4 regions of the Streptomyces sp. NPDC001927 genome follow, and region 2 is predicted to be linked to each of the others. Evidence: riboswitches for the same ligand, from Rfam matches in the RefSeq annotation. Region 2 holds a riboswitch; each other region holds the start of a gene.
The links. A riboswitch is a leader RNA that binds a small molecule or an ion and turns the genes downstream of it on or off. The one in region 2 is predicted to bind cyclic di-AMP.
Positions count from the first base shown of each region.

Region 1 (7,237 bases), on a different contig from region 2:
AGGGGTTCCCAGGGGGTTCTAGTAGCTCGGAAGGCTGCGCGGGCCGAGGTCCGTGCGGGGTGGCGGCGGGGCGAGCCGGACCGTCGCGCCGAGCGCGGAGAGGCCGTGCGGGGCGACGACCACGGGCTCCAGGGCGATCGCGACGACCTCGGGATGGTCGTCGACGAGCCGGGAGACGCGCAGGAGCAGCTCCTCCAGGGCGGGGGTGTCGACGGGGGCGGAGCCGCGCCAGCCGAAGAGGAGGGGGGCGGTGCGGATGGAGCGGACCAGCTCGGCGGCGTCCCGGTCGGTGGCCGGGACCAGCCGGTGGGACATGTCGCCGAGCAGCTCGGATGCGGCGCCGGCGAGGCCGAAGGAGAGCACGGCGCCGACCGCCGGGTCGATGGCCGAGCGCACGACGGTGTCGACGCCGCGCGGCACCATCGCCTGGACGACCGGCTGCAGCTCGGCGGGCTTGCCGAGGGTCTCGGTCAATTCGGCGTACGCGGTACGGAGTTGTTCCTCGCCGGCCAGGTCGAGGCGTACGCCTCCGAGGTCGGGGCGGTGGCGCAGGTGGGGGGCGGTCGTCTTGAGGGCGACCGGGTAGCCGAGCCGGTCGGCGGCCTGGACCGCGGCGTCGGGGGTGGGCGCGGGGAGGGTGGGGAGCGCGTCGATCCCGTACCGCCCGAGCAGCTCGCGCGCCGCGTCGGCGTCGAGGGTCACGCCGCGCTCGTCCGCGTCCGGCCCGAGCGCGCGCTCGATCTGCGCGGCGGCCCCGGCCTCGTCGATCTCCTCGAACTCGGGCACCCGTCCGGGCTCGACCACCTGCCGCCGCCACTGCCCGTACCGGACCGCCTCGGCCAGCGCCCGCACGGCCCGCTCGGCGGCGGGGTAGGCGGGGATGCCGCCGGGGCGGGCGGGGGTGGGGGCGCCGTCGGCGGGGGGCGCGGGCTCGGTCGGGGGTGCCTGCGGGGCGGGGGCCGGGGCCTGTGGTGCCTGCGCGGCCGGAGGTGTTTGCGGCGTGGGTGCCGGCGCCTGGGGTGCCTGCGGCGCGGAGGCCGGCGCCGGGGACGGTGGCGTGCGCCGGCCCTGCGGTCGCGTGCTGGTCGCCGCCGAGAGGGCCTCCGCCAGGCCGCCCATCTCGACGTGGACGACCACCACCGGCTTCGCCGGGAGCGGGGCGGAGGCGACCGCCTCGCGGAGCTGGGCGGCGAGGACCTCACCGTCGCCTGACTCCACCGCGCCGTTCTCACCGACCCAGGGGATCGCGGTCACGACGACCGCGTCGCACGCGTCGTCCACGAGCGCGGCCGCCAGCGCGGCGCGGAAGTCCGCGGGGCTCGCGCCCGTCGTCAGGTCGAGCGGGCGCAGCGGGCGGAGCCCCTCCGTCAGGCAGGCGTCGTACGCGAGCAGGCCGAGCGACTCGGAGTTGCCGAGGATGGCGACGCGCGGCCCGGCCGGGAGCGGCTGGCCCGCGAGGAGGAGCCCCGCGTCGACGAGCTCGGTGACCGTGTCGACGCGGATGACCCCGGCCTGCCGGAGCAGCTCGGAGACGGTGGCGTACGGGATACGGGTGACCGGCACCCGGTGTCCCGGCGGCGCGCTGCCGCTGTGCCGCGCGCCCCTGACCACGACCACCGGCTTCACCGCGGCCGTGCGCCGGGCCAGCCGGGTGAACTTCCGCGGGTTCCCGATGGACTCCAGGTACAGCAGGACGACGTCCGTCTCCGGGTCGTCGTACCAGTACTGGAGGAAGTCGTTGCCGGAGACGTCCGCCCGGTTGCCCGCGGAGATGAAGGAGGAGATCCCGGCTCCGTGCCGGTGGAGCCCGGCGAGGAGCGCGATCCCGATCGCGCCGGACTGGGTGAAGAGCCCGATCCGCCCGGTGGCGGGCAGCTGGGGTGCCAGCGAGGCGTTCAGCCGGACGTCGGCCGAGGTGTTGATGATCCCGAACGCGTTGGGCCCGATGATCCGCATGCCGTACGAGCGGGCCTGCCGCACCAGTTCCCGCTGCCGGTCCCGGCCCTCCCCCGACCCGGTCTCCGCGTATCCCGCCGAGAGCACGACGAGGCCCCGCACGCCGTGCTCGCCGCAGTCGGCGACCGCTTCCGGCACGCGCTCGGCGGGGACGGCCACGATCGCGAGGTCCACCGGTTCGCCGATGTCCCCGACGGAGCGGAAGGCCGGTACGCCTTCGAGGGTGCCGGTCTCCTCGGTCAGCGCGCGGTTCACCGCGTACGTCCGTCCGGTGAAGCCGCCGTCCAGGAGGTTGCGCAGGACCGTCCGGCCGACCCCGCCGGGGGTCCGGCCGGCTCCGACGACGGCGACCGAGGCGGGCGTGAGGAGCCGCTGCACCGAGCGGGCCTCCGCCCGCTGTTCCCGGGCGCGCTGCACGGCGAGGGAGCGGTCGGTGGGCTCCAGGTCGAGGTGGAGCCGTACGGAACCGTCCTCGAAGCTGCGCTTCTGGGTGTATCCGGCGTCCGTGAAGACCTTGATCATCTTGGTGTTGGCGGGCAGCACCTCCGCCGCGAACCGCCGGATGTCCCGCTCGCGCGCCACCGCCGCGATGTGTTCGAGCAGCGCGGAGGCCACGCCGCGTCCCTGGTGGGCGTCCTGGACGAGGAAGGCGACCTCGGCCTCGTCGGCGGGCGAGGAGGCGGGCAGGCCGCGGTCGTCGATCCGGTCGTACCGCACGGTGGCGATGAACTCGCCGCCGACGGTCGCCGCGAGGCCCACCCGGTCCACGAAGTCGTGGTGGGTGAAGCGGTGCACGTCCTTCGCGGAGAGACGGGGGTAGGGAGCGAAGAAGCGGTAGTACTTCGACTCGTCGGAGACCTGCTCGTAGAAGCTGACCAGCCGGTCGGCGTCGTCGGCGGTGATGGGCCTGATGCGCGCGGTGCCGCCGTCACGGAGGACGACGTCCGCTTCCCAGTGGTCGGGGTACTCGTGTTCCGCTTGCTCCGGCCGTTCCGACGCGCTCTGCATGGGGCAAGCGTACGGCCGGGGTACGACACGGGCACCGGTCGCGCGGCGGGTGTGCACCATGCAAGGTAAGGAGGACCGAACGGCCCCCCGGTGGGGGTCGAAGGTCGGCGACGAGCACCCCGCAACCCGTGAGAGACTGGTCTAGACAACCCGCTTGAGACTTGAAGGGCAACACCATGGCTGAGCGCCGCGTCAACGTCGGTTGGGCCGAGGGCCTGCACGCCCGCCCCGCCTCCATCTTCGTCCGTGCCGCCACGGCCTCCGGCGTCCCCGTGACGATCGCCAAGGCTGATGGCAACCCGGTGAACGCCGCGTCGATGCTCGCGGTGCTCGGTCTGGGCGCGCAGGGCGGCGAGGAGATCGTGCTCGCTTCGGACGCCGAGGGCGCCGAGGTCGCGCTCGACCGTCTGGCGAAGCTGGTTGCCGAGGGACTCGAGGAGCTCCCCGAGACCGTCTGACGGATTTCCGGCCGGACGGACGTCGGGGCCGAATGCGCGGGAAGCCGCACACGCCGAATGACGGCGGGTGCGGCTTCTTCTTTTCCGGCACCCCGAAACGTCTCGTTTTCCCGTACCGCGAAACGCCTCCCGAACCGTCCCGCGAAAAGCCTCCTGAAACGTCTCCCGAAACATTCCGTAGTGAATTCCGGGGATCCGGGCAGCCCGAAGAAAGCCCGTCGAATTCCCACCGCCAGGGCGAGCTCTCTTTGTATACGGCCCGCTCGTTAATTCCGGCCGCTCGCGGTGTTGACGACATGTTGCGAAGTCCTCACACGCCCGCGCGGCGGACGCTCGGGGCGCTTCAGCCGGTGCAGCAGCAGGGAGCGCTCGGCGTGCAGCGCGGTCAGGGCGCGGGCTCGTTCGGCGTCGCCGCGCGCCACCGCGTCCACGATCGCCCCGTGCTCCGCCCAGGCCTCGACCGGCTGGGCGGGGGCCTCGACCGCGTACATCCAGGCGATCTTGTGCCGCAGCTGGGTGAGCAGGGCGGTGAGCGCCGGGCTGCCCGAGGCCTGCGCCAGGGTCTCGTGGAACCAGCCGCCGAGCGAGCGCAGATCGTCCCCCTGGCCCCGCCTGGCCCGCTCCTGCCCCAGTCTGACCAGGCCGCGCAGCACCTTGAGGTGCGCCTCGGTGCGGCGTTGCGCGGCCCGGGCCGCGCCGAGCGGTTCGAGGAGCGAGCGCATGTCCAGGAGGTCGGCCGCCTCCTGCTCGGTCGGCTCGGCCACCTGGGCGCCGGCATGCCGGCGGGTGATCACGAAGCCCTCGGCCTCCAGGGTGCGCAGCGCCTCGCGGACCGGGACGCGGGAGACTCCGTACCGGCGGGCCAGCTGCTCCTCGGTCAGCCGGCTGCCGCGCTCGAAGACGCCGGTGACGATGTCGTCCCGGATCGCCGTGCACACCGAGTGCGCGGGAATGCGCATGATCGACCTCCGCCTTAATACGCGCGAAACCGGTTGTCCGGTGACTCTATTGCAGCGGGGCGGTATTTCCGACGGGTCCTCGGTAACCATGGATATCTTTTGGTCAGCGAAAAGCCCCGGCTCAGTACGAGCCGGGGCTTTTCTGACGTGCGGTGCGGGACCTCGACGGCCGGTCGGGTCAGACGTTCACGCCGCGGGCGCGAAGGTACGCGACCGGGTTGATGTCGGAGCCGTACTCGGCGGTGGTGCGGGCCTCGAAGTGGAGGTGCGGGCCGGTCGAGTTGCCGGTCGAGCCCGAGATGCCTATCTGCTGGCCCGGGGTGACGGACTGGCCGACGGAGACACTGATGGCCGAGAGGTGCCCGTACTGGGTGTACGTGCCGTCGTTCATCCGGATGACGATGTTGTTGCCGTACGCGCCGCCCCAGCCGGCCTCGACGACGGTGCCGGAGCCGACGGAGACGACCTTGGTGCCGGAGGCGGCGTGGAAGTCGACGCCGGAGTGGCTGCCGGAGGACCAGAGGGAGCCGCCGGTCTTGTAGCCGGTGGAGACGTACGAGCCGGCCACGGGCAGCTGGAAGGAGTTCAGGCGCTTGCGCTCGGCCTCACGGGCGGCGCGCTCCTTGGCCGCGCGGACCTCCTTGGCACGGGCCTCCGCCTTGCGCTTGGCCTCCGCCTTGGCGCGGGCCTCGGCGACACGCTTGGCCTCCGCCTCGGCGGCCTCGCGCTCCTGCGCGGCGGCCTGGGCGTCGATCTTGTCGGCGAGGGCGTTGTCGGCCACGACGACCTGGGTCAGGCCGGTGTCCTCGAGGGAGGGGGCGTCCGTGTCGGCGGCGAGCGCCGGGGAGGCCAGGGTGCCGATGACGCCGGCGGTGGCGAGGGACGCGATGCCGGCGACGCCGGCGCTGCGGCGCGCCAGACGGCTCGGACCACGATGCTTCCCGGTGGCACGGGTGAACGCCATGTAGTGGCTGATCCTTTCCTTCCTTCTCGCCTACCGGGTTAGCTGACGGGTTCGGAGCAGGAAGGTCTCCTACGGGCCCCTCCGCACGGATGCGAAGGCGTCCGATTCACCCCAGGGACTTCGTGTGGGTCCCCGGCTCCCCAGGCTCGCGCCTGACGGGGACTCGGCGATGACTGTCCGATGCCGCGGGCGCGGCGGGTGCAACTGGCGAACAGCCGGACCGACGCTAAGCGGATCGTCTTTCAATCACCAAACAGACACGCCAGTTTGTAAGACATGCCACAGGGCATACGGCCACCCTTGCCACCAATCCGGACATAGCGGAGGACCCCGACGTAACGTGACGTCGGGGTCCTCCGTTCGCTCCGCTTCGGCGGCGGTGCGCCGCTCGATGCCGCTCGATCAGCCGGTGACGACGGTGACTTCGCCGATGCCGAGGGCCCGGACCGGCTCCTCGATCTCGGCCGCGTCACCCACGAGCACCGTCACGAGCCGGTCCACCGGGAAGGCGTTGACGACGGCCGCCGTCGCCTCGACCGTGCCGGTCTCGGCCAGGCGCGCGTACAACTGCGCCTGGAAGTCGTCCGGGAGGTGCTGCTCGACCTGGTCGGAGAGGGTCGCCGCGACGGAGGCCGCGGTCTCGTACTTGAGCGGCGCCACGCCCACCAGGTTCTGCACGGCCACGTCGCGCTCGGCGTCCGTCAGACCCTCGGCGGCGAGAGTGCGCAGCACCTTCCACAGGTCGTCAAGTGCCGGGCCGGTGTTGGGGGTGTCCACGGAACCGCTGATGGCGAGCATCGAGGCGCCGTGGCCCTCGCCGTCGGAGCGCAGGACCTGGCCGAAGGCCCGGACACCGTAGGTGTAGCCCTTCTCCTCGCGCAGGACGCGGTCCAGGCGGGAGGTGAGCGTGCCGCCGAGGCAGTACGTGCCGAGGACCTGGGCGGCCCAGACGCGGTCGTGCCGGTCGGCGCCCACGCGGCCGATCAGCAGCTGGGTCTGGACGGCGCCCGGCCGGTCGACGATGACCACACGGCCGGTGTCGTCGGCCGTGATCGGCGGCATGGGCCGGGGCTCCGCGCTGTTGCCCGTCCAGGCACCGAGCGACTCGGCGAGGACCTTGTCCAGGTCCACGTCGGTCAGGTCGCCGACGACCACGGCGGTCGCCGTGGACGGCCGCAGGTGGGTCTGGAAGAAGCCACGGACGGCGGAGGCGTCGATGGCCGCCACCGTCTCCTCGGTGCCCTGACGCGGCCGGGACATGCGGGACTCGGCCGGGAAGAGCTCCTTGGAGAGCTGCTTGGCCGCCCGGCGGGCCGGGTTGGCCGTCTCGTGCGGGATCTCGTCGAGCCGGTTGTTCACCAGGCGCTCGACCTCGGTCTCGAGGAACGCCGGCGCGATCAGGGCCTCGGAGACCAGCCCGAGCGCCTTGGGCAGCCGGGAGACGGGAACTTCCAGGGAGACCCGTACGCCCGGGTGGTCCGCGTGCGCGTCGAGCGTGGCGCCGCAGCGCTCCAGCTCGGCGGCGAACTCCTCGGCGGTGTGCTGGTCGGTGCCCTCGGTGAGGGCACGGGCCATGATCGTGGCGACACCGTCGAGACCGGCGGGCTCGGCCTCCAGCGGGGCGTCGAAGAAGATCTCGACGGCCACGACCTGCTGGCCGGGGCGGTGACAGCGCAGCACCGTCAGGCCGTTGTCCAGCGCTCCGCGGTCCGGGGCGGGAAAGGCCCAGGGCCTGGCCGCGCCCGGCTCGGGCTGCGGGTGGAACGTCATGCTCGTCAAAGACGCGGCAGCGTCGGTCACTGGTCCGCTCCCTCTTCCTCGTCGCTGTCGCCCTGCTCGGCGTCGCTCTGTTCGGTACCGATCGGCTCGTAGACCAGCACCGCGCGGTTGTC
Region 1 is NZ_JBSFEN010000001.1:1,061,220-1,068,456, forward strand. Features, by position in the region: gene ACWCO8_RS04115 (bifunctional acetate--CoA ligase family protein/GNAT family N-acetyltransferase) at 19-2,964, opposite strand; gene ACWCO8_RS04120 (HPr family phosphocarrier protein) at 3,141-3,422, shown strand; gene ACWCO8_RS04125 (GntR family transcriptional regulator) at 3,689-4,381, opposite strand; gene ACWCO8_RS04130 (M23 family metallopeptidase) at 4,560-5,345, opposite strand; cyclic di-AMP (ydaO/yuaA leader) riboswitch at 5,359-5,524, opposite strand; gene ACWCO8_RS04135 (M16 family metallopeptidase) at 5,748-7,115, opposite strand; gene ACWCO8_RS04140 (M16 family metallopeptidase) at 7,142-7,237, opposite strand, start outside.
Region 1: linked by a shared signal. The riboswitch ahead of ACWCO8_RS04130 (M23 family metallopeptidase) and the one ahead of ACWCO8_RS23220 (transglycosylase SLT domain-containing protein) in region 2 are both predicted to bind cyclic di-AMP.

Region 2 (7,237 bases):
TACGTCGACGGCGTCCCCAACGGCGACGAGATCACCCTCCGTCAACTCGCCGGAATGCGCAGCGGGTTGTTCAACTACTCGGCGGACGAAGGCTTCTACAAGGCCCTGACGTCCGACCCGGAACGTCCCTTCACCCCACAGGAGTTGCTCGACTACTCCTTCAAGCACCCGGTGAACTTCCAGCCGGGGGCCCAGTTCGAGTACTGCAACACCAACCTGATCCTGCTCGGGCTCGTGGTGGAGCAGGAAGGCGGACTCCCGCTCGACGAATACCTTCAGCAGAACGTCATGGAACCGGCCGGACTGCGGCACACGCTCCTGCCGGTCGGCACCGAGTTCCCCCGCCCGCACGCCCACGGCTACACCAACCAGACGGCGTCCGGGAAGGTCGAGGACTCCACCGACTGGAACCCGTCCTGGGGCTGGGCGGCCGGTGCGCTGATCTCCCAGCTCGACGATCTGCACAAATGGGCGCGCGTCCTCGCCACCGGAACCCTGCTCAACCCCGAGACCCAGGCGCAACGCCTCGAGACGCGGCCGACGGGCATCCCCGGGGCGGGGTACGGCCTCGGCATCTTCAACGTCGACGGCTGGATCGGCCACAACGGCTCGCTGCCCGGTTACGAGTCGCTGGTGGTGTACCTGCCGGAGGCCCGCGCCACCATGATCGTCATGCTGAACACCGACATCCTGCACGACGGCGTGGAGCCCAGCACGCTCTTCGGCCAGGCGATCACCCAGATCGTCAGCCCGGACAACGTGTACAACCTGCCGGTGTCCCCGACGCCCAAGACATGATCCGTTCAGGCCCGCCGGGCGCGCCGCGTCTACCCTGGGTTCATGGACGGTGACCGGGTCGGACTGTTCCTCTGCGGCGACGTGATGCTCGGCCGCGGGGTCGACCAGATCCTTCCCCACCCCGGCGACCCGGCGCTGCGCGAGCGGTACGTGCACGACGCACGGTCCTATGTGGCGCTCGCCGAGGCCGTGAACGGCCCGATCCCGCACCGCGCGGACTTCACCTACCCCTGGGGCGTCGCGCTCGACGCCCTCGACGTGGCCGCGCCCGACGTGCGCGTCACGAATCTGGAGACGGCCGTCACCACGAGCGACGAGTACGCCCCCGGCAAGGCCGTCCACTACCGGATGCACCCCGAGAACGTGCCCTGTCTGACCGCCGTCCGCCCCGACGTCTGCGTCCTGGCCAACAACCACGTCCTCGACCACGGTCGCGGCGGCCTCGCCGACACCCTCGACACCCTGGCGAAGCACGGTGTGCGCACGGTGGGCGCGGGCGAGGACGCCGAGGCGGCCGCCCGGCCCGCGATCGTCGACCTGCCCGGCGGCGGCCGGCTCGTCGCGTACGCCCTGGGCATGGCCTCCAGCGGCATCCCGCGCGACTGGGCGGCCACCGCGGCCCACAGCGGGGTCCACTACGCCGCCGGGCCCACCGGCACCGCCGCAGCCCGGCTCCTCGCCCGGATCCGGGAGGCCAAGCGCCCCGGCGACCTCGTCCTGGTATCCCTCCACTGGGGCTCCAACTGGGGGTACGCGCTCTCCGGCACCGACGTCGCCTACGGGCACGCGCTGATCGACGCCGGTGCCGACGTGGTGCACGGCCACTCCTCGCACCACCCCCGGCCGCTGGAGGTCCACCGGGGCAAGCTCGTGCTGCACGGCTGCGGCGACCTGATCAACGACTACGAGGGCATCACCGGCTACGAGCAGTACCGCGACGACCTGCGGCTGCTGTACCTCGTCTCGGTGCGGCCCGACGACGGCCGACTCCAGGAGGTACGGATCATCCCCCTTCGGGCCCGGCGCATGCGGCTGGAGCACGCTCCCGGCCGCGACGCGCGCTGGCTCCACGACGTACTGGGCCGGACCAGCCGGCCCCACGGCGCGCGGGTCGACCTCGACGAGGACGGAACCCTCGTCGCACGCCCCGCCTGACGGGCGGCGGCCCGCACCCGCCCGCGCGCCGGCTTCAGGACCAGGGAGACGAGCGGGTCATGTACTTCACCGATCGCACCGACGCCGGACGGCAGCTCGCCGCACGCCTGGAGCACCTCAAGGGCCGCGACGTCGTGGTCCTGGGGCTTCCGCGCGGCGGGGTGCCGGTCGCCGAACAGGTCGCCGACGCCCTCGGGGCCCCACTGGACGTCTGCCTCGTCCGCAAGCTCGGGGTGCCCTTCCAGCCGGAGCTGGCCATGGGCGCCATCGGCGAGGGAGACGTACGGGTCCTCAACGACCACGTCCTCGCCGACAGCCGCGTCTCCGCCGGGGACCTCGCCGGTGTGGAGGCGCGCGAGCGGGTCGTGCTCGGGCAGCGCTCCCGGCGCTACCGGGGCGCCCGGCCCGCGGCTCGGCTCGACGGCCGGACCGTCGTGGTCGTCGACGACGGCCTGGCGACGGGCGCCACGGCGGTCGCCGCCTGCCGGGTCGTGCGGGCCCAGGGGGCCGCGCGGATCGTCCTCGCCGTGCCGGTCGCGCCGGCCGACTGGCGGGAGCGGATCGGCCGGGAGGCCGACGAGACCGTCTGCGTCCACGAGCCGGCCTTCTTCTACGCGATCGGCCAGTTCTACCAGGACTTCTCCCAGACCCCGGACGAGGAGGTCGTCGCCTGTCTGGAACGCCACCACGCAGGCCGTGACCAGGACGACGGGGACCCGGAGGTGCTCATCCCGGCCGGGGACGCGGAGGTCGGGGGCCACCTCGTGGTGCCCGACGGCGCTCCGGGGATCGTCGTGTTCGCCCACGGCAGCGGCAGCAGCCGGCACAGCCCCCGCAACCGAGCCGTCGCCGAGAGCCTGAACCGGGCCGGGCTCGGCACGCTCCTCTTCGACCTGCTCACCGAGGAGGAGGCCGCCGACCGCGCCAACGTCTTCGACACCGAGCTCCTCGCCGGCCGGCTGTCGAGGGCCACCCACTGGCTGGCCGGCCGCCCCGGCCTCGACGGGCTGCGGACCGGCTACTTCGGCGCCAGCACCGGCGCGGCGGCCGCCCTCTGGTCCGCCGCCGACCCGCTGTCCGAGGTGTCCGCCGTGGTCTCCCGGGGCGGCCGCCCGGACCTCGCGGGCCCACGACTCGCCCAGGTCCGCGCCCCCACCCTGCTGATCGTGGGCGGCCACGACCGGCTGGTCCAGGACCTCAACGAGGAGGCCCGCTCCCGCCTGACGTGCGAGAACGACCTGGTCGTCGTCCCGGGTGCCGGCCACCTCTTCGAGGAACCCGGCACCCTGGAACAGGTCGGCGAACTCGCCGCGAACTGGTTCGGCGACCACTTCTAGAGCGGTCGCCGCCAGTGCTCAAGGCCGCCCGTAATCAAGGCAGCCCGTGCTCAACCGGCCTGTCAGTAGGGCCCGTTGACGTTGTCGATGGAGCCGTACCGGTCCGCCGCGTAGTTGCAGGCGGCGGTGATGTTGGCGACCGGGTCGTAGAGGTCCATCGAGGTGCCGGGCACGTGGTAGGCGAGGAACGTCGGCTCGATCACCTGGAGCAGGCCCTTGGACGGGGTGCCCTTGGCGGCGTTGGAGTCCCAGTTGTTGATCGCCAGCGGGTTGCCGGAGGACTCACGCATGATGTTGCGCTGGATCCCGTCGTACGAACCGGGGATGCCGTACTTCTGCATGATGTCCAGCGACTCGCGGATCCAGCCGTCGAGGTCGTTGGTGTAGGTCTTCGCGGCCGCCTGCGTCGCCTGGGTCGACTTCGCGGGAGCCGCCTTCGACGGGGCGGCGGCCGGGGCGGCGGCGCGCTGCTGGGAGCGGTCGGCCCGGTCCGTACTCGTCGTACGGGCCTGCGACTTCGGCTTCTTCGGAGCGGCGGCGGCCTTTCCGTGCAGCTTCAGTTCCAGGCCGGGGTGGATGAGTGACGGGTTGTCACCCACGGCCGCGCGATTCGCGCGGTACAGGGCCTTCCAGCCGCCCTGCACACTCTGCTCGTGGGCGATCACCGAAAGGGAATCGCCGCGGGTGACGGTATAGGTCTTGGCCGCGGAATTCTGCGCGGCCGGAATGGATTCCGCGATCTTCGCCGGGGCGCTGAGAACGGTCTTCCCCGTGAGGGCGATCTCGGGGGCCGACTGGGGCGCGGCGTGCGCGGTGGCCGTGCCGACCAGGGGCAGGGCCAGGGCGGCGCCGCCCGTGCTCGCGAGGGCGAGGCCGCGGGTCAGGGGCCTTCTCTTGGGGCGCCGGTGCTTACCGTGTGCGGGCATGATGCAGTCCTCTCCGGCGCCTGCGGGGTGAGCTGTCGGGTTCGGGCTGGAGATGCCCGGCCGCGCGTGCGCGACTTCACCCCGAGCCGTGCCGGAAAAACCGGACCGGCGAAAAGTGGGTCCCCCGCTCCTGCCATCGGGTGAATGAGCGGTCTAATTCGGACGGTGGCAGGATTCGGCGTTCCGTCCGGGTCGAGGTGACCGTAAGCGAGAAATGTCGGACGAAACAAGGCGCCGAATGCGCGGGTATTTCTTCGAGGACTTCCGCGACCCGCCCGGCGCCCCGAACTTCCTTGCCGGACAAGGGGACGGGGCGGTTCCAAAGATCGTCGAAAACCTGAGGTGATTCGGCTCACGCGCCATGCCATAACGGACATGCGGGGAAATTCGACCGAGTTGAGAAATGGGGCACAAGGGGATGTGAAATCCCTTGTGCCCCATTTGGTCGGAACTGTGGATGTGTGGGTCAGCCGCTGATGCTCGGAGCGCCCGTCTCGATGTGGCCGGTGTAGCGGCGCGACCAGGTGCCGTCGATGTCGGCCAGGATCGTGAAGTCGTACCAGCCGTTGCTGTACGCCACGGCGTTGAAGTAGTCCTCGCGCGAGGAGTTCGCCGCCACCGTGTACGTCCACGGGCCGTCGGTGCGGTAGGCGTTCGAGCGGATGGTGAAGGTCACCGGACCGGCCGAGGTGTTCGTCAGCTTGAAGTAGATCGCCGTCTTCCCGGTGCCCGGCTCGGTCGCGAACCGCGCCGCCACCTCGATCGCCTTCCCCGCCTTGGAGGCGTCGCCGATGAACCGCCGCAGGAAGCGGTTGGGCCCCATCATCGAGATGTCGTACTTGCCCGAACCCGACCCGAGCCCGATGTTGAAGTAGTCCGTGGACGTCGCGCCCGGGTCGACCGTGTACTGCCAGGCCGCCGTGTCCCGGTGCTGGTGCGGGTGGATCGTGAAGTGCGCGGGCCGCTTCGCCTGGGCGCCCTGGTTCGTCATGGAGAACCATGCGAGGATCTTGCCCGCCGCCCCGAACTCGAACCGGTCGAGGTTCCCGTTGACCTGGTACGGCAGGGCGCGCGCCGGACGCGTACCGGACTCCTGCGCCGGCAGGGCGTTGTCCTGCGGCACCGGGTTGGGCAGCGGGCCGCAGGTGTCCTGGCCGATGACCTTGGCCGTGGAGGGCAGGCCCGAGGGGACGCCGTACACCGGGCGCGCGAAGTCGAAGACGCCCGTCAGGTCGCCGGTGACCTTCCGCCGCCAGGCGCTGATGTTCGGGCACGATGCCGGGGTGCCGAGGGCGGCCGTCCAGGTCTCCATGAAGCGCAGCACGGAGGTGTGGTCGAAGACCTCGGAGCTGACCCAGCCGCCGCGCGTCCAGGGCGACATGACGAGCATCGGGACCCGGAAGCCCAGGCCGATCGGCACGCCGTCGATGTACTCGCCGGGGGTGCCGGGCGGGGCGACCGGCGGCGGCACGTGGTCGAAGAAGCCGTCGTTCTCGTCGTAGTTGAGGAACAGCACGGTCGAGTCGAAGACCTCGGGGTTCGCGGCGAGCGCGCGGTAGACCAGGTCGACGAAGTGCGCGCCGTCGCCGGGCGGGGCGTACGGGTGCTCGGAGAACGCCTCGTTCGCCACCACCCAGGAGACCTGCGGAAGCGTCCCGGCGACCACGTCGGCGCGGATCGCCGCGGCGATGTCGTCCGGGGTGGAACCGGTGACCTTCGGCACCGACCCCATGCCGCGGTCGTACAGCGGGTCGCCGGGACGGGCGTCGGTGAACTTCTTGAAGTAGGCCAGGCCGTTGTCGCCGTAGTTGTCCTGGGCGTTCTGGTAGACCTTCCAGCTCACTCCGGCGCGCTGGAGCGCCTCCGCGTACGACTCCCAGGTCAGCCCGGACTCGTCGCCGCCGTCCTTGCTGGAGGCGTCGATCTTGCCGCTCCAGAGGAAGGTGCGGTTGGGCCCCGTGGCGCTGAGCGCCGAGCAGAAGTAGGCGTCGCAGATCGTGTAGTTGTCGGCGAGCGCGTAGTGGAACGGTATGTCGCTACGGTCGAGGTAGCCGAGGGTGCGGGTGTTGCCGACGCCCGTGACCCAGTTGTCCATCCGGCCCTTGTTCCACGCCGCGTGCTGCGAGGTCCAGCTGTGCGGAAGGTCGCCGTTGCACTGGGCGAGGGTCTCCCCGTCCACGCCGCCCGCCGGCGGGGTGGAGCTCAGCTTCCACGGGTACTGGCGGCCGCCCCAGTTGGGCTGGTTGAACATGCCCCAGCCGCCCGGGATGTTGCCCGCGGCCCGGTCGCCGAAGCCGCGCACGCCGCGCAGCCGGCCGAAGTAGTGGTCGAAGCTGCGGTTCTCCTGCATGAGCACCACGACGTGCTTGACGTCCGTGATGGTCCCGGTCGCGCCCGCTGCGGCGGCCGACGCCGTGCCCGTGGGCAGCGCCGCGCCCGCCGCGAGCCCTGCCCCGATGCCGACGAATCCCCTGCGGCTGATGGGAGTCAATGCCCCGCCTCTCGTGTCACCGCATGCCCCACTGGCACACGGTGGACAGGATGAGGGAGCCGAGCTTAAAGGTATACATCCGTGCGGTAAGTCTTGGATGAACTTCCGAAGGGCGGCAGGTAGTTGGGACATGATTGGTTCGGACATGAACCAATACGGGATATCAGTCCCTACGGCCCAAGGGCTGGAGGGCGGTCGTCCCCGCACCGTCCCTGCGCACCATCAGCAGCGCCGCGTCGTCCTCCGCGTGCGGTCCGCCGGTGAGGGTGTCGAGGAGATGGTCGGCCAGCTCCTCCAGATCGGGCGGCCCGCCCGAGAAGGCGGCGGCAAGCCGCGACAGACCGACATCGAAGTCCTCGCCCGGCTTCTCGACGAGCCCGTCGGAGTAGAGCAGCAGCGTCTCGCCCGGCGCGAGGCGGGCCGTCGTGTACGGGTACGCGGTCCTGCCCCACTCGGCGGGCAGGCCGAGCGGCGGCCCGCCCGCGAGCCGGACGACGTCGACCGTACCGTCGGCGTGGCGCAGCAGCGGC
Region 2 is NZ_JBSFEN010000008.1:260,073-267,309, reverse strand. Features, by position in the region: gene ACWCO8_RS23235 (serine hydrolase domain-containing protein) at 1-798, shown strand, start outside; gene ACWCO8_RS23230 (CapA family protein) at 841-1,953, shown strand; gene ACWCO8_RS23225 (phosphoribosyltransferase family protein) at 2,013-3,290, shown strand; gene ACWCO8_RS23220 (transglycosylase SLT domain-containing protein) at 3,353-4,216, opposite strand; cyclic di-AMP (ydaO/yuaA leader) riboswitch at 4,219-4,377, opposite strand; gene ACWCO8_RS23215 (phosphocholine-specific phospholipase C) at 4,683-6,707, opposite strand; gene ACWCO8_RS23210 (SpoIIE family protein phosphatase) at 6,871-7,237, opposite strand, start outside.

Region 3 (7,237 bases), on a different contig from region 2:
CGATCTACGACACGATGCAGGTCGTCACCTGCGACGTGGAGACCACGTGTCTCGGGCAGGCCGTCTCGACCGCCGCCGTGCTGCTCGCGGCCGGCGCGCCCGGCAAGCGGCTCGCGCTGCCCGGCGCCCGGGTGGTGCTCCAGCAGCCCGCGACGGACGAGCCGTTGCAGGGGCAGCCGAGCGATCTCGACATCCAGGCACGGGAGTTGATCCGGATGCGCGCGATGATGGCCGGGATGCTGGTCACCCACACCGGCCAGGACCTCGAGCGGATCGACGCCGACATCGACCGGACGACCGTCCTCGACGCGCCGGGCGCGACCGCCTACGGCGTGGTGGACCACGTCGTTCAGAACCGCGGGGCGTCGGGCGGCGCCGGGGGAAGGTGAGCCCGCGATGGTTCCCGAGCTGCCGCCGCTGCCCGCTCTGACGCGCGCCGAGGGCGAGTTCATCGACGCCTATCTCGAAGTCGTCGACCTGCTGGGCCGCATCAATCCATCCAGGGCTTCGCATACGTATGGGGCGCTGCGCGCGGCTCAGGCGCTGGTGGGGCGGGCCAACGCCCTGCGGGACGCGCTGACGGCGATGCATACGCGCGGCGAGAGCGAGGTGCACGCGGAGACATTGGCCCGTGCGCTCCGGGTGTTGGACGGGGAGCGTAGATCGGGCCGCGTCACCGTCCCGGAGACACCGGCGAGTTGACATTCCCCCGTGTCGTGTCGAGGTCCACTCGGAGCAGCGCGGCCGCAGAATCGCTCCCCCGTTCGGCGTAGTCGACGAATCGACATATGTGCGGGGTGAGTTGCACAACAGGTGTACACATCTGGCGGAATAGGGCGCCCCACCCCTGGTCCGGGACTCGTCGGCCAAACCTCCGACGATCACGAAACATGCCTGTCCACCCGAATGGATCAGTCGTGAGGAGCCTCACATAACGCCGTTTCGGCTCGGTTTTCGCCCGGGTTGTGGGTCAAGATCCCTCACGACGACAAGCCCCCGCCACCGCGGCGGGGCGGTCCGGGCGGACGCCGAGTCCTGCCGCTGTCCCGGATGTCTGGTCGACAGGAGTGGATCGGCAGGAGTGGAGGACCCGAGCAGTACGGGACGGCCGGCCAGTGGGGCCGTTCCTCGGGGTGAAGCCGCAGCCGCGGCCGGGCAACTTCGCCAGCCCGAACCCGACAGGTCATCCTTCACAGGCGGCTGACGAAGGGTTGCGCATGACTGCGCAGATTCATGTCCCGTCCCTGCTGTCCCGGGCCGGAGCCGTCTCGGCTCTCACCCTCGCCGCCCTCGGCGGCACGATGCTGGCGCCAGGAGCCGCATCGGAGGCCCAGGCCGCGACGTCGTACGCCGGCAACGCGCTGAACATCGCGGCTTCGAAGAAGGGATCGCCCTACAAGTACGGAGCGTCGGGACCGTCCCGGTTCGACTGCTCGGGGCTCACGCTCTACTCGTACAAGAAGGCGGGCAAGTCGCTGCCCCGTACCGCGCAGCAGCAGTACAACAAGACCCGGCACATCTCCGCGTCCAGCAGGCAGAAGGGGGACCTGGTCTTCTTCCATTCCGGTGGAAGGGTGTACCACGTGGGGATCTACGCGGGTAGCGGAAAGATCTGGCACTCGCCCAAGAAGGGTTCCTGGGTGAAGCTCGACAAGATCTGGACGTCCAAGGTCTACTACGGCCGGGTGCGCTGACGCCCGGTCGGCTCCGACGTGTGACCAAGGGGTGCGGTGGCGCCGCCGCATCCCTCGCCCCGGGGTCAGTGCCCTGGGGACACCAGCAGCGTCACTCCGAGGGCGGCGAGCATGCCGCCCGTCACCCCCTGCACGGTCCGTGCCGTCCGGGGCCGCCGCAGCCGGTGGCCGAGCCGGTCCACGCCGAGGGCCACCAGCGGGAACCAGAGCAGGGCCAGCAGCACCACGATCGACGCGAGCAGCAGCGTGCGCGGCAGCACCGCCACACCGGCCGGCACGAACTGCGGCAGCAGGCTGAGGAAGAGCACGGGCGCCTTGGGGTTGAGGACGTTTGTCAGGAAGCCCTGCCGGAAGGCCCGCCCGACCGCCCGCTCCCCCGCCACGTCCGCCGGCGTCTCGCCCGCCGTCGCGCGCAGCGCACCGCGCAACGCCTGCACGCCGAGGTAGAGGACGTACGCGCCGCCGGCGATCTGCAGCGCGCGGTACAGCACGGGTACGGCGATCAGCACGGCCGCGAGCCCGGCCACCGCGAGGGCGGTGTGCACCAGGAGCCCGCCCGCCACGCCCACCGCGCAGGCGACCCCGGCCCGGCGCGAGGCGAGAGCGCTGCGCACGACGACGGTGAAGTCCGCGCCCGGCATGGCCACCATGCCCGCCGCGACCCCGATGAAGGCGATCAGCTGTCCGTCCATGACCCCAGCGTGCCCGCCGAGAGCCTTTAGTGTGGAGACAGGATTTTATGGGCCTGCCAAAAGGAATGCTTAATGCAGGATCTGGTGCGGCTCGCGGCGCTTGTGGCCGTCGCCGAGGACGGCTCGATCACCCGGGCCGCCGCCCGGCTCGGCTACACCCCGCCCGCCCTCTCGCAGCAGCTCGCCAAGCTGGAGCGGGAGGCGGGGGCCGCGCTGCTCGTACGGCACCATCGGGGCGCGCGGCTCACTCCCGCGGGCGAACTGCTCGTCACCCGGGCGCGCCGGGTCCTGGACGAGATGGACCGGGCCCGCCATGAGCTGGCCCGGCTGAGCGGCCTGTCGGGCGGGCGGCTGCGGGTCGGCACCTTCACCACCGTGGGCATCCATCTGCTGCCGCCGGTGCTCAGCGCGTTCCGCCGGGCCCACCCGGACGTGGAGCTGACGGTCGCCGAGTACGAACCGCCGGGCGGGATCCACGCCGTGGCGGCGGGCGAGGTGGATCTCGCGCTGACCCACACGTACGAGCCGGCCGAACCGGCGCCGCTACCGCCGGGGGTCGAGCTGGAGCCGCTGCTGGTCGAGGAGTTGGTCCTGGTCACGGCGCCGGGCCACGTCCTGGCGGAGGGTTCGGGCCGGTTGCCGATCACGGAGCTCGCGGGCCAGCCACTGATCAGCAGCGCCCCGGACCACCCGCCGCGCCGGGGCGTGGAGGGCGCCCTTGCCCGCGCGGGCGCGACGCCGTCGGTGGTCTGCCGTACACCCGGCTACGCCCTGGTGTGCGCCCTGGTCAGCGCGGGCCTCGGGGTGGCGGTGGTCCCGGAGATGGTCGCGTCGATGACGGCTTCGCCCCTGGGGGTACGCGCCCTGGAGCCGACCTCGTTCCGCCGAACGATCTCGGTCGCCCACCGAGGCGAGGAGTCCGGCCCGGCAGCGGCCTCCCTACGAGCACTCCTGCGCGGCGGCTTCGCCCGGGCCTAGGGTCCGTCCTTCCAGGGACAGGCCCCATGGCCGACCCGCACCGGCCCGGTGGCCTGCGTCAGTCGAAGAGGGCGACGACTCCGCTCACCCAGATTCCGAGGACCGCGAGGGTGCCCACCAGGCAGCCGATGCCCGCCAGGACGTCGCGGACCGACCACGGCTCGGAGGGCGCCTCGTGCGGGTCCTCCAGGCTGTCCTCGTAGGAGGTGGGGTCGTCCCAGTCGACGGGGTGCCCCAGCTCTTCGGCGCAGGCGGTCCGCACCGCGACCAGTTGCCCCGTCGCGAAGGGGGTCGCAGCCGTGGTTTCGGGGCCACGCCAGGCGAGGGCCTTCATCCGCCACCCGGGAGACCCGTACCGCGCCTCGAACGCGGTGGTCTCGTCGGCGCTGCGGTCCTCTTCGAGGTACATCCAGCGGCCGGCCTCGGCGGCGTCGCCGTAGAGCCGGTACACCTCGGCCAGACGCCGGCGGAGCGTCAGGTCGTACGGGAAGGACGAGACGAGACCGCGCAAGCGCTGGCGCGCGACGGGAACGCGGCCGGCGGCCAGGTCCGCGTCGACTCGGGCAAGGGTCTCTCTCAGGGGCATGGACGCATCATCGGCTACCGCTCTGAGCTGCGTCGACCTGGTTTTTCTCAGCTCGGAGAGGCCGCGGCGGCCGGAGTCGCGGTCCAGGGGAGGTTGATCCAGACCGTCTTGCCGCCCTCGTCGGTCGGGGTGACCGAGAGGCGGCCGCCCGCCTCGGCCGTCAGGATGCGGATGATGACCATCCCGCGGCCGTTGTCCTGCTGCACCGCCGCCGGGAGCCGCTTCGGCCAGCGGGGGTGGCTGTCGGTGACGCCGATGTGGAGCTGTTCCTCGCGCTCCAGGCGGACGTCGACCGTGAAGGTGGGCGACTGGCCGAAGGTGTGCTGGACGGCGTTGGTGGCCAGCTCCGAGACGATCAGCCGGACCGTGTCGGCGGTGTCGCTGCCGCCCGCGAGCCCCCAGCCGCTGAGGACGTCGGCGACATATCTCCGGGCGGCGGACACCGAGGCGGGATCGCTCGGCAGAGTGACGGTTGCTTCCTGGTGGTCTGCCATGGCGACGCTGTCCCTTTCCCACCGGGCCCGGCCCGGTTTGCACTTCGCGTCAGACTGCCACCGATCGTGCCGCCCCGGGCGGCGATCCACCAAGATATGTGCATATTTGTCGCTCGAAGCGGTGAACTCTACGACGAGAGACCGTATTTGGGATCCATCAGTGGGAGGGCGGTGCGGTCCGCACGATCGTGGCGACGGCCTGCTCGATCTGCGCGTCCGTCAGATCCGCGCGGGCCGTGAGCCGCAGCCGCGAGATGCCGTCCGGGACGGACGGCGGCCGGAAGCAGCCGACGGCGAGCCCCTGCTCACGGCAGTGGGCCGCCCACCGCAGCGCCGCCTCCGGCGAGGGCGCGCGGACGGAGACCACCGCCGCGTCCGGGCGTACGGCGGTCAGACCGGCCGCGGTGAGCATCCGGTGCAGCGTGGTCGCGACGGTCCTGGCGCGCTCGGCGAGACCGGGTTCGTCCTGGATCAGCCGCAGACCGCTCAGGGCCGCGCCGACGGCGGCCGGGGCGAGTCCGGTGTCGAAGATGAACGTCCGGGCCGCGTTGACCAGGTGCTCGACGACCCGGGCCGGGCCGAGGACCGCTCCGCCCTGACTGCCCAGCGACTTGGAGAGCGTGAGGGTGGCGACCACGTCCGGGTCGCCCGCGAGCCCGGCGGCGTGCAGGGCGCCGCGGCCGCCGTCGCCGAGCACGCCCAGGCCGTGGGCGTCGTCCACGACCAGCCCGGCGCCGTGGGCCCGGCAGGCCTCGGCCAGTTCGGGGAGCGGGGCCCGGTCGCCGTCCACCGAGAAGACGGAGTCGGAGACCACGAGCGACCTGCGGTCCGGGTGGGCCTGGAGGGTCTTGCGTACCGCCTCGGGCTCGGCGTGCGGGACCACGGCCGTCTCGGCGCGCGAGAGCCGGCAGCCGTCCACGATCGAGGCGTGGTTGCTCGCGTCGGAGACGATCAGCGCGTCGCGGCCGCTCAGCGCGGTGAGGGCGGCGAGGTTGGCGGTGTAGCCGGAGGAGAAGACGAGGGCCGCCTCGAAGCCGCAGAACGCCGCGAGTTCGCGTTCGAGAGCCGCGTGCAATTGGGTCGTACCGGTGACCAGACGCGAGCCGGTGGACCCCGCGCCCCAGCGGCGGGCCGCTTCGGCGGCGGCCTCGGTCACCTCCGGGCGGCGGGTCAGTCCGAGGTAGTCGTTGCTCGCCAGATCGAGCGGCTCCGACTCGGCGGACCGGGGCCGCAGCGTGCGGACGAGCCCGGCCTCCGCACGGCGGCGCGCCTCCGTGTCGGTCCAGTCGAACGGGGTCCGGCGGGTGTCCTCGTCCCGGTGCATGGGGCAGATCCTTTTGTAGGCAGCGCACAGACCCTAACCGTCCGGGGCCGGGGAGAGGGTGTGGCCATCCACACACGACAAACTGGCGCGTTTGTTCAGATCCTCCTTGGCCACGAGGTGTGCCGTAAGCAAGGATCAGCCCTTATGGACCTGCTGAACACGCTGGTGGACAAGGGGCTGCGGCGCGAGCTGCCGAGCCGTGAAGAAGCGCTCGCCGTATTGGCGACCTCCGACGACGAACTGCTCGATGTGGTGGCCGCGGCGGGCAAGGTGCGCCGTCAGTGGTTCGGGCGGCGCGTGAAGCTGAACTACCTCGTCAATCTGAAGTCGGGGCTCTGCCCCGAGGACTGCTCGTACTGTTCCCAGCGGCTCGGCTCGACGGCCGGGATCCTCAAGTACAGCTGGCTGAAGCCGGACGAGGCCTCGCAGGCCGCGGCCGCCGGTGTCGCGGGCGGGGCCAAGCGGGTCTGCCTGGTGGCGAGCGGCCGCGGTCCGACGGACCGGGACGTCGAGCGGGTCGGCAAGACGATCGAGGCCATCAAGGAGCAGAACGAGGGCGTCGAGGTCTGCGCCTGCCTGGGGCTGCTCTCGGACGGCCAGGCGGAGCGACTGCGCGAGGCGGGCGCCGACGCCTACAACCACAACCTGAACACGTCCGAGGGGACGTACGGGGAGATCACCACCACCCACACCTACGCGGACCGGGTGGACACCGTGCAGAAGGCGCACGCCGCCGGTCTGTCGGCCTGCTCGGGGCTGATCGCGGGCATGGGCGAGAGCGACGAGGACCTGGTCGACGTCGTCTACGCGCTGCGCGAGCTGGACTCGGACTCGGTGCCGGTCAACTTCCTGATCCCGTTCGAGGGCACTCCGCTGGCGAAGGAGTGGAACCTCACCCCGCAGCGCTGTCTGCGGATCCTGGCGATGGTCCGGTTCGTCTGCCCGGACGTCGAGGTCCGGATCGCGGGCGGGCGCGAGGTGCACCTGCGCTCGATGCAGCCGCTCGCGCTGAACATCGCGAACTCGATCTTCCTCGGTGACTACCTGACGAGCGAGGGCCAGGCCGGCCAGACGGACCTGGACATGATCGCGGACGCGGGCTTCGAGGTGGAGGGCGCGGGCACGACCACGCTGCCCGCCCACCGCGCGGACGCGCTCGCCGCGGCGGGCGTGACGGCCGGTGCGACGGCCGGCGGCTGCGGCTCGGCGGCGTCGGCGGGCTGCGGCTCACACGCGGAAGCGGGTGCGGGTGCGGCGGCCGGTGGCGGCTGCGGCTCGCACGCCGAGGCGGGCGGCGGCTGCGGTCCGTGCGGCGGCCACGCGGCGGTCGCCACGGAGGCCCCCGCCGAGGTGCCGGGCGCACGGACCGACCTGGTGGCCGTACGCCGTCGTGGCGCCGGAACGGACGTCGCGCCGAATGCGTAACGAGGAGCTGCTGGCCCTGGACCGGGCGCACGTGTGGCATCCGT
Region 3 is NZ_JBSFEN010000003.1:503,392-510,628, forward strand. Features, by position in the region: gene ACWCO8_RS09690 (ATP-dependent Clp protease proteolytic subunit) at 1-389, shown strand, start outside; gene ACWCO8_RS09695 (hypothetical protein) at 397-702, shown strand; cyclic di-AMP (ydaO/yuaA leader) riboswitch at 1,097-1,214, shown strand; gene ACWCO8_RS09700 (C40 family peptidase) at 1,218-1,694, shown strand; gene ACWCO8_RS09705 (LysE family translocator) at 1,760-2,386, opposite strand; gene ACWCO8_RS09710 (LysR family transcriptional regulator) at 2,459-3,364, shown strand; gene ACWCO8_RS09715 (DUF6584 family protein) at 3,423-3,950, opposite strand; gene ACWCO8_RS09720 (ATP-binding protein) at 3,998-4,444, opposite strand; gene ACWCO8_RS09725 (8-amino-7-oxononanoate synthase) at 4,602-5,768, opposite strand; gene bioB (biotin synthase BioB) at 5,913-7,193, shown strand; gene ACWCO8_RS09735 (adenosylmethionine--8-amino-7-oxononanoate transaminase) at 7,186-7,237, shown strand, end outside.
Region 3: linked by a shared signal. The riboswitch ahead of ACWCO8_RS09700 (C40 family peptidase) and the one ahead of ACWCO8_RS23220 (transglycosylase SLT domain-containing protein) in region 2 are both predicted to bind cyclic di-AMP.

Region 4 (7,237 bases), on a different contig from region 2:
CCGCCCGCCGCTGGGGCGCACAGCTCGCCGGCCACCCGCTCCTGGCCGAGGTGGGCCACCACGCCACGTCCTGGCTCCTGGTCGCGGACGCGTTCGCCGGCCACGGCGACGACGTGCTCACCGGCAGCGCGCGGTTCCTGGACGCCTGGGAGCAGAGCGGTCGCCGCCGCTCCTTCTCCCTCGGCCCCGCCGCCGCGTCGGTCGCCCTGGTCCACGGCCTGCGCGGCGACCACGATGCCCGGGCGCAGTGGCTCGCGATCGTCGACCGGGCGGGTACGGGGGACGAGTACCGCCACGGCTACGGCGCGGTCCTCGACGCCCAGCTCCTGCTCCACCGCGGCGACCCGGACGCGGCCCTCGAACGGGTCGCGCCCGAGCCGGAGCAGGTGTGGAAGTGGGTCTCCTGGATCTGGCTGCACTGGTACGTGACGCTCCGCGCCGAGGCCTCCGCGCTCTCCGGTCACCCGGACGCCCGCGCCCGGGTGACCGCCGCCCGTACGACCGTCGCGGGGAACCCGGTCGCCTCCGCCCACGTCGACCGGACCGAGGCGCTGCTCGACGGCGACGTACCCCGGCAGCTCGCCGCCGCCGTGGCGTTCGAGACGGCCGGCTGCCGCTACCAGTCGGCCCGCACCCTCCTCCTCGCGGGCGGCGACCACGCCGTGGCCGGTACGGCCGCGCTCGCCGCCCTCGGTCTCGGAGGCTGAGCCGGGCAGACGGATCTCAGATGCCAAGCGCCTCCAGCCGCTCCGGGTCCGCGATGATGTCGATCTGCGTGATGTGGTCGCCGACGATCGTGAAGGCCATGAGCCCGAACGCCCGCCCGTCCACGTACGAGACGACGCCCGGCGCGCCGTTGACCAGCACCTCCCGGTACTCGCGGCGGAAGCGCGCGAAGGTGAGCGCCTGGTTGACGACCGCCTCGGCACCGCGCACCAGCTTCGAGAGCCCCGCGAGCGCCTTGCCGCCGTCCGCGCGCAGCAGCACGTCCGGGTCAAGGACCGCGAGCAGGCCCTCGAAGTCGCCGCCCTGCGAGGCCGCCATGAACGCGTCGACCACCTCGCGCTGGCGCGTGATGTCCGGCGCCGGGCCGGGCGCCGCGCCCTGGACCCGACGGCGCGCCCGGCTGGCGAGCTGGCGCGTCGCGGCCGGGGTGCGGTCCACGATCGGGGCTATCTCGTCGAAGGACACCGCGAACATGTCGTGCAGGACGAAGGCGAGCCGCTCGGCCGGGCCCAGCGTGTCCAGGACCACGAGCAGCGCCAGGCCGACGGAGTCGGTGAGCAGCGCCTCCTCCTCGGGGTCGATCGCGCCGCCGTCCGCGCCGCGCACGAGCGGATCGGGCACGTAGTACTCCAGCGGGTCCTCGCGGCGCGAGGCGCGCGAGCGCAGCATGTCCAGGCAGACCCGGCCGACGACGGTGGTGAGCCAGCCGCTGAGGTTCCGTACGTCGCTGATGTCGGAGCGGCTGAGCTTGAACCACGCCTCCTGGACGGCGTCCTCGGCCTCGCTCAGCGAGCCGAGCATCCGGTAGGCGACCGCCTTGAGGTGGGTGCGGTCGGCATCGAAGCGCGCGGCCAGGAGGTCTTTGTCGTCGTCCATCGGTGCGTCTCCCTCGTTCGTCCGTACTGGTTGGAATCGCCGCGTGCCCTCTATATGTATGACGGTCGGCGTCCCCGTGATGTGACAGCTCGCGACCCTGAAGAAGCCCTGAAGAGACCCCGACGAGACCCCGAAGAGGACCTGAGGAAGCCCCGAAGAGACCTCGACAAGCCCCCGAAGAGGACCTGAGGGAGCCCCAAAGCGGCCCCGAAACATCCGCTGCGTGAGATCCCCTGTCGTCCCCCGCCCCACGCCCGGATTTCCCCGGCGGAGCGGTCGGACCGCCGGGATTTGCCACTTCAGCGCCGTGATCTTCGACCGTAGATTTTCATGCATGACGACAACCGCGCAGGTCAACGCCGTACTTCGTACCCCGCCCGCCTCTCCCCAGGCCGCGGCCGCGTACTTCTCCGCCAGCCTCGCCTTCCACGCCGACGTCTCCGACGTCGCGAGCGCCGTCGCCGCCGGCGGCGACCTCGGCTTCGTGGTCCTCGACTCCCGCTCGACCGCGTCCTGGGACCAGGGCCACGTCCCCGGCGCGATCCACCTGCCGACCGCGCTCATCGCCGAGCAGGCCGAGCAGCTGCTCGACAAGTCCGTCCCCGTGGTCACGTACTGCTGGGGCCCCGGCTGCAACGGCGCCACCCGCGCCGCGCTCGCCCTCGCCCAGCTGGGATACCAGGTGAAGGAGATGCTCGGCGGCTTCGAGTACTGGGTCCGGGAGGGCTTCCCGTACGAGACGTGGGAAGGCCCCGAGAAGAAGGACGCGGACCCACTCACCGCCCCGGTCGACGCCGAGGACTGCGGCTGCTGAGAGGGCGGCCGGGAAACGGATTAGGGGATCGGCTCACCATGCCGTAAGGTCATATTCACCGACGCGGGGTGGAGCAGCTCGGTAGCTCGCTGGGCTCATAACCCAGAGGTCGCAGGTTCAAATCCTGTCCCCGCTACTCAGTAGCAACGAAGGCCCGGATCCAGTCACTGGATCCGGGCCTTCGTCGTGTCCGACTCGCTTCCCGCTTCCCGCTTCCCGCTTCCCGCTTCCGCCGTCCGCCCTCCGCCTCCGCCTTCTGTCCGACTTGACCTTTACGTAACGTCAAGATTTAGCGTTCTCGGTATGGAGTGGTCGATCCAAGAGATCGCCAAGAAGGCGGGCACCACCAGCCGCACCCTCCGGCACTACGGAGAGCTCGGGCTGCTGGAACCCAGCCGGATCGGCGCCAACGGTTACCGGTACTACGACCAGGCGGCGCTCGTGCGGCTGCAGCGCGTGCTGCTCCTGCGCGAGCTGGGGCTCTCGCTGCCCGCCATCGCCGAGGTCCTCGAAGGCGAGCGGGACACGTCCGCCGCGCTGCGTACCCATCTCCTCCTGCTGGAACAGGAGCGGGAGCGGATCGGTCGGCAGATCGCGGCCGTGCGGACCACTCTCCACAAGACCGAGAAAGGGGAAGAGCTCATGGCCGAGGAAGTGTTCGACGGCTTCGATCACACGCGGTACGAGGAGGAGGTCAGCCGGCGCTGGGGCCGTGACGCGTACGAGAAGGGCGACCGCTGGTGGCGCTCGCTCAGCGCCGAGGAGAAGCAGGAGTTCATGGACCGGCAGGCCGGGATCGCCCGCGATTTCGGCGCGGCGGCGCGGCGTGGCCTGGCGGCCGACAGCGACGAGGTCCAGGCGATCGCGCGGCGCCACGTCGAGTGGCTGTCGATCACGACGACTCCGACGAAGGAGTACGTGACCGGCCTCGGCCAGATGTACGTGGACGACCCGCGCTTCACCGTCAACTACGACCAGCACGGCGAGGGCACCGCCGTTCTCGTACGGGACGCGATGAAGGTCTACGCGGAGCGGAATCTGTAGCGCCTGCTGTGCGGTCCGTGACCTCGCGTCCCCCACATGGCCGAGCGGGGGTCGCAGAGCGGCGCGGCTCCCGCCACCCTGGGGAGGGCGCGGTACCGTCCGTCGCCGCGCCGTGTACGGACCGGGCAGGAGAGCACAGGTGGGGCAGGGCCAGGGGCAGGGGCAGGAACGAGGGCCGGACCGGGGGCAGGGGCGGGCTGAACGGCAGGTGAACGGGCAGCGCGATCAGGGACCGGGGAACGGGCGGGCGAACGGCGCGGCGAACGGCGGGGCGAACGGACGGGCTCGGGGACGGGGGCACGGAAGGGCTCGGGGACGGGCGAACGGACGGACTCAAGGGCAGGCGTCCGGCCGGGCGAACGGACCGATGTACGGCTCGCGCAACGGCCTCTCCCCGCGCGCCCCGCGCCGGCGGGCCGAGCGGGCCCGGCGCTTCATCCGGGCCCTGCCGCCGCTGGTGATCCTCGGCGGGATCGTCTTCGACCTGGCCACCCCCGCCGCGTACACCGCCTCCCCGATGTTCTCCGCCGCGCCGCTCATCGCCGCCCCGTTCTTCTCCATGCTGACGACGCTGCTCACCGGCATCGCCGCCGTCCTCGCCGGCATCGGCCTGCACGTCTACAACGGCACCGCCGACGACATCCCCGCCCTCACCGAGACGCTGACCGTCGTCACCGTCTCCGCCCTCGCCCTGCTGATCAACCGGGTCGTGCGGCGCAGCGGCGAGCGGCTCGCCTCGGCGCGGGTGATCGCGGAGACCGCGCAGAAGGCCGTGCTGCCGACGCCCGCCGAGCGGATCGGCGGGCTCCAGGTCGCGGCCCGGTACGAGGCCGCGCAGGCGGACGCGTTCATCGGCGGGGACCTGTTCGCCGTCCAGGACACGCCGTTCGGGGTACGGCTCGTGGTCGGGGACGTGCGCGGCAAGGGGCTCGACGCGGTCGAGGCGGTCGCTGTCGTGATCGGCGCCTTCCGGGAGGCGGCCGAGCAGGAGGCCTCGCTGGAGGGGGTCGCCCAGCGCCTCGAACGAGCGCTGGCCCGCGAGGGCACCCGCCGCTCCGGGCTCGACGCCTTCGAGGGGTTCACCACGGCCGTCCTGGCGGAGATCCCGCGCGGGGGCGGGCGGGTACGGGTCGTGAACCGGGGCCACCCCGAGCCTCTCTTGCTGTACGCGGACGGGGGCCTGACCCACCTGGAGCCGACCGAGCCCGCGCTGCCGCTCGGCATGGGCGAGCTGGCCGCCTGGCCGGACCGGGCCGACGAGGCCCCGTACCCGCCGGGCGCCACGCTGCTCCTCTACACCGACGGGCTCTCCGAGGCGCGCGACGCCTCCGGGGCCTTCTACGAACCGGCCGAGCGGCTCGCCGGGCGGATCTTCCCGGGGCCGGAGGAGATGCTCGACGCGCTCGTCGACGACGTCCGCCGGTACACGGGCGGGGGCTCCACCGACGACATGGCGCTGCTCGCCGTGAGCCGGCCGGGAGCGGGGCAGCCGGAGCGGCGCCGGACGATGCCCGTCGTGCCGTGAAGCACGTCGTTCCGCATGTGGTGACCTTGTGTAGTGGAGGCGTACCGCTCCGATAACAATTGACGAACCATCAGTTCTGGGGTGGCGGTAAGACTCCGTACTGAAGCGGGATCAAATCGGGCTGTACCAGCTCAATCTCGTGAATGATCAACCGGAACGGCTTGGAATCCGGCCCTCGTGTCTATTAACGTTCGATAACGCAGCGCGGTCGTCCCAGCCGTCGCAAGAGACGGCACCGTGCGCGTGCGCCGAATCCTGAAAGGGAACCGGGGAACCACTACTTGGGGTGAATCGGGCACCTCCGCATCCGTGCGGAACCGCCCGTAGGAGACCTTCCTGCTCCGAACCCGTCAGCTAACCCGGTAGGCGAGAAGGAAGGAAAGGAGCACGCCTCCGTGGCGTCCAACAGCCCTGCCCCCGACGGTCTTTCCGATGGGTTCAACGCGTTCGGCGCCCGTGGCGCCGCCGGGACGGACGACAACGCGACGACGCTGGGGGAGTGGAACCCGACCGAGGACTCCCTGCGCCAGCAGGCCCGTTCGGGCGGCCGCCACCGCGTCGTGAAGCAGCGCTCCGGCTTCGCCCGCTCCTCCACCGTCCTCGGCGTCGGTGTCATCGCGGCCGTCGGCGCGGGCGGCATGGCGACCGCCAAGGAGAAGCCCCCGGTCTCGATATCGCTGCCCGACCTCAACCTGCCGGACGCCTCCGAGCTGCCCGGTGTCGGCGAGTTCATCTCCGACGGCGGTTCGGACTCCGGTACGACCAACCCGCAGCCGCTCACGGCCACTCTCGCCCTGCCGGCCGACGGCGTCGAGAAGGCCGGAAGCGGCCAGTCCGCCTCCGCCTCGACCGCCGATGCCGGTGAGGCGCTGCGCGCCCGCATCCTGCAGCAGGCCGAGCAGCAGCAGGCCTCCGCCGACGCCGCCGAGAAGGCCGCTGCGGAGAAGGCCGCCGCCGAGAAGGCCGCCCTCGAGGCCGCCGCCAAGGCGGACCAGGCCGAGAAGGAAGCGGCCGCGGCGAAGAAGAAGGCCGAGGAGGAGGCTGCGGCGAAGGCCGAGGCGGAGCGCCTCGCGAAGCTCGCCGCGAGCTACTCGCTGCCGACTTCCTCGTACACGATCACCTCCACGTACGGCCAGTCCGGCTCCATGTGGTCCTCCGGCCAGCACACGGGCCTCGACTTCGCGGCGCCGACCGGCACGCCGGTCAAGGCCGTGCACGGCGGCACCATCAAGTCGGCCGGCTGGTCCGGCTCGTACGGCTACCGGATCGTCCTCGAACTCGAGGACGGTACGGAGATCTGGTACGCGCACCTGTCCTCGATGACCGCGAGCGTCGGCCAGACCGTGGGCACCGGCGACACGATCGGGCGCGTGGGCGCGACCGGCAACGTGACCGGCCCGCACCTCCACCTGGAGGTCCACACCGCGGGCGGCTCGGGCATCGACCCGGCGGCCTGGCTGGGCAACAAGGGCCTCTCGGTCTAAGGGCTTCCCGGTCCAAGGGCCTCGCGGCCCGACGGCCTCGCGGTCCAAGGACCCGGCGGCCCAACGGCCTCGCGGTCCGAGGACCTCCCGAGCCCTCACGACTCCGGCAGCCCTGGCGTAACCCCCCCCACGTCAGGGCTGCCGGAATACCCGTACCCGGTGCGGTCGTTGTACCGTCCCATGACCTCACTGCGCCCACTGGGCACTTCCGAACTGAACGTCTTCCCCCTCGCGCTCGGCGGCAACGTCTTCGGCTGGTCCTCCAGCGAGGAGCAGTCCTTCGCGGTCCTCGACGCCTACACCGCCGCCGGCGGCAACTTCGTCGACACCGCGGACATGTACTCCGCCTGGGCCGAGGGCAATCAGGGCGGCGAGTCCGAGACGGTCATCGGCAAGTGGCTGGCCTCGCGCGGCAATCGCTCCGAGGTCGTCATCGCCACGAAGGTCGGCGCGCACCCCCGGTACAAGGGCCTCGCCGCGACCACGATCAAGGGCGCGGTGGAGGAGTCGCTCCGCCGGCTCGGGACCGACTACATCGACCTGTACTACTCGCACTTCGACGACCCGACCGTCCCGGTCGAGGAGATCGTCACCGCCCTCGACCAGCTGGTGAAGGAGGGCAAGGTGCGGGCCGTCGCCGCCTCCAACATCGCGCCCGACCGGCTCCAGGCCTCCCTCGACTTCGCCGAGACCGAGGGCCTCGCCCGTTACGTCGCCCTGCAGCCGCACTACAACCTGCTCTCGCGCGACACGTACGAGGGCGAACTC
Region 4 is NZ_JBSFEN010000004.1:673,061-680,297, forward strand. Features, by position in the region: gene ACWCO8_RS13725 (ATP-binding protein) at 1-707, shown strand, start outside; gene sigJ (RNA polymerase sigma factor SigJ) at 724-1,602, opposite strand; gene ACWCO8_RS13735 (rhodanese-like domain-containing protein) at 1,937-2,416, shown strand; tRNA gene ACWCO8_RS13740 (tRNA-Met) at 2,479-2,552, shown strand; gene ACWCO8_RS13745 (MerR family transcriptional regulator) at 2,720-3,460, shown strand; gene ACWCO8_RS13750 (PP2C family protein-serine/threonine phosphatase) at 3,828-4,985, shown strand; cyclic di-AMP (ydaO/yuaA leader) riboswitch at 5,222-5,369, shown strand; gene ACWCO8_RS13755 (M23 family metallopeptidase) at 5,381-6,469, shown strand; gene ACWCO8_RS13760 (aldo/keto reductase) at 6,650-7,237, shown strand, end outside.
Region 4: linked by a shared signal. The riboswitch ahead of ACWCO8_RS13755 (M23 family metallopeptidase) and the one ahead of ACWCO8_RS23220 (transglycosylase SLT domain-containing protein) in region 2 are both predicted to bind cyclic di-AMP.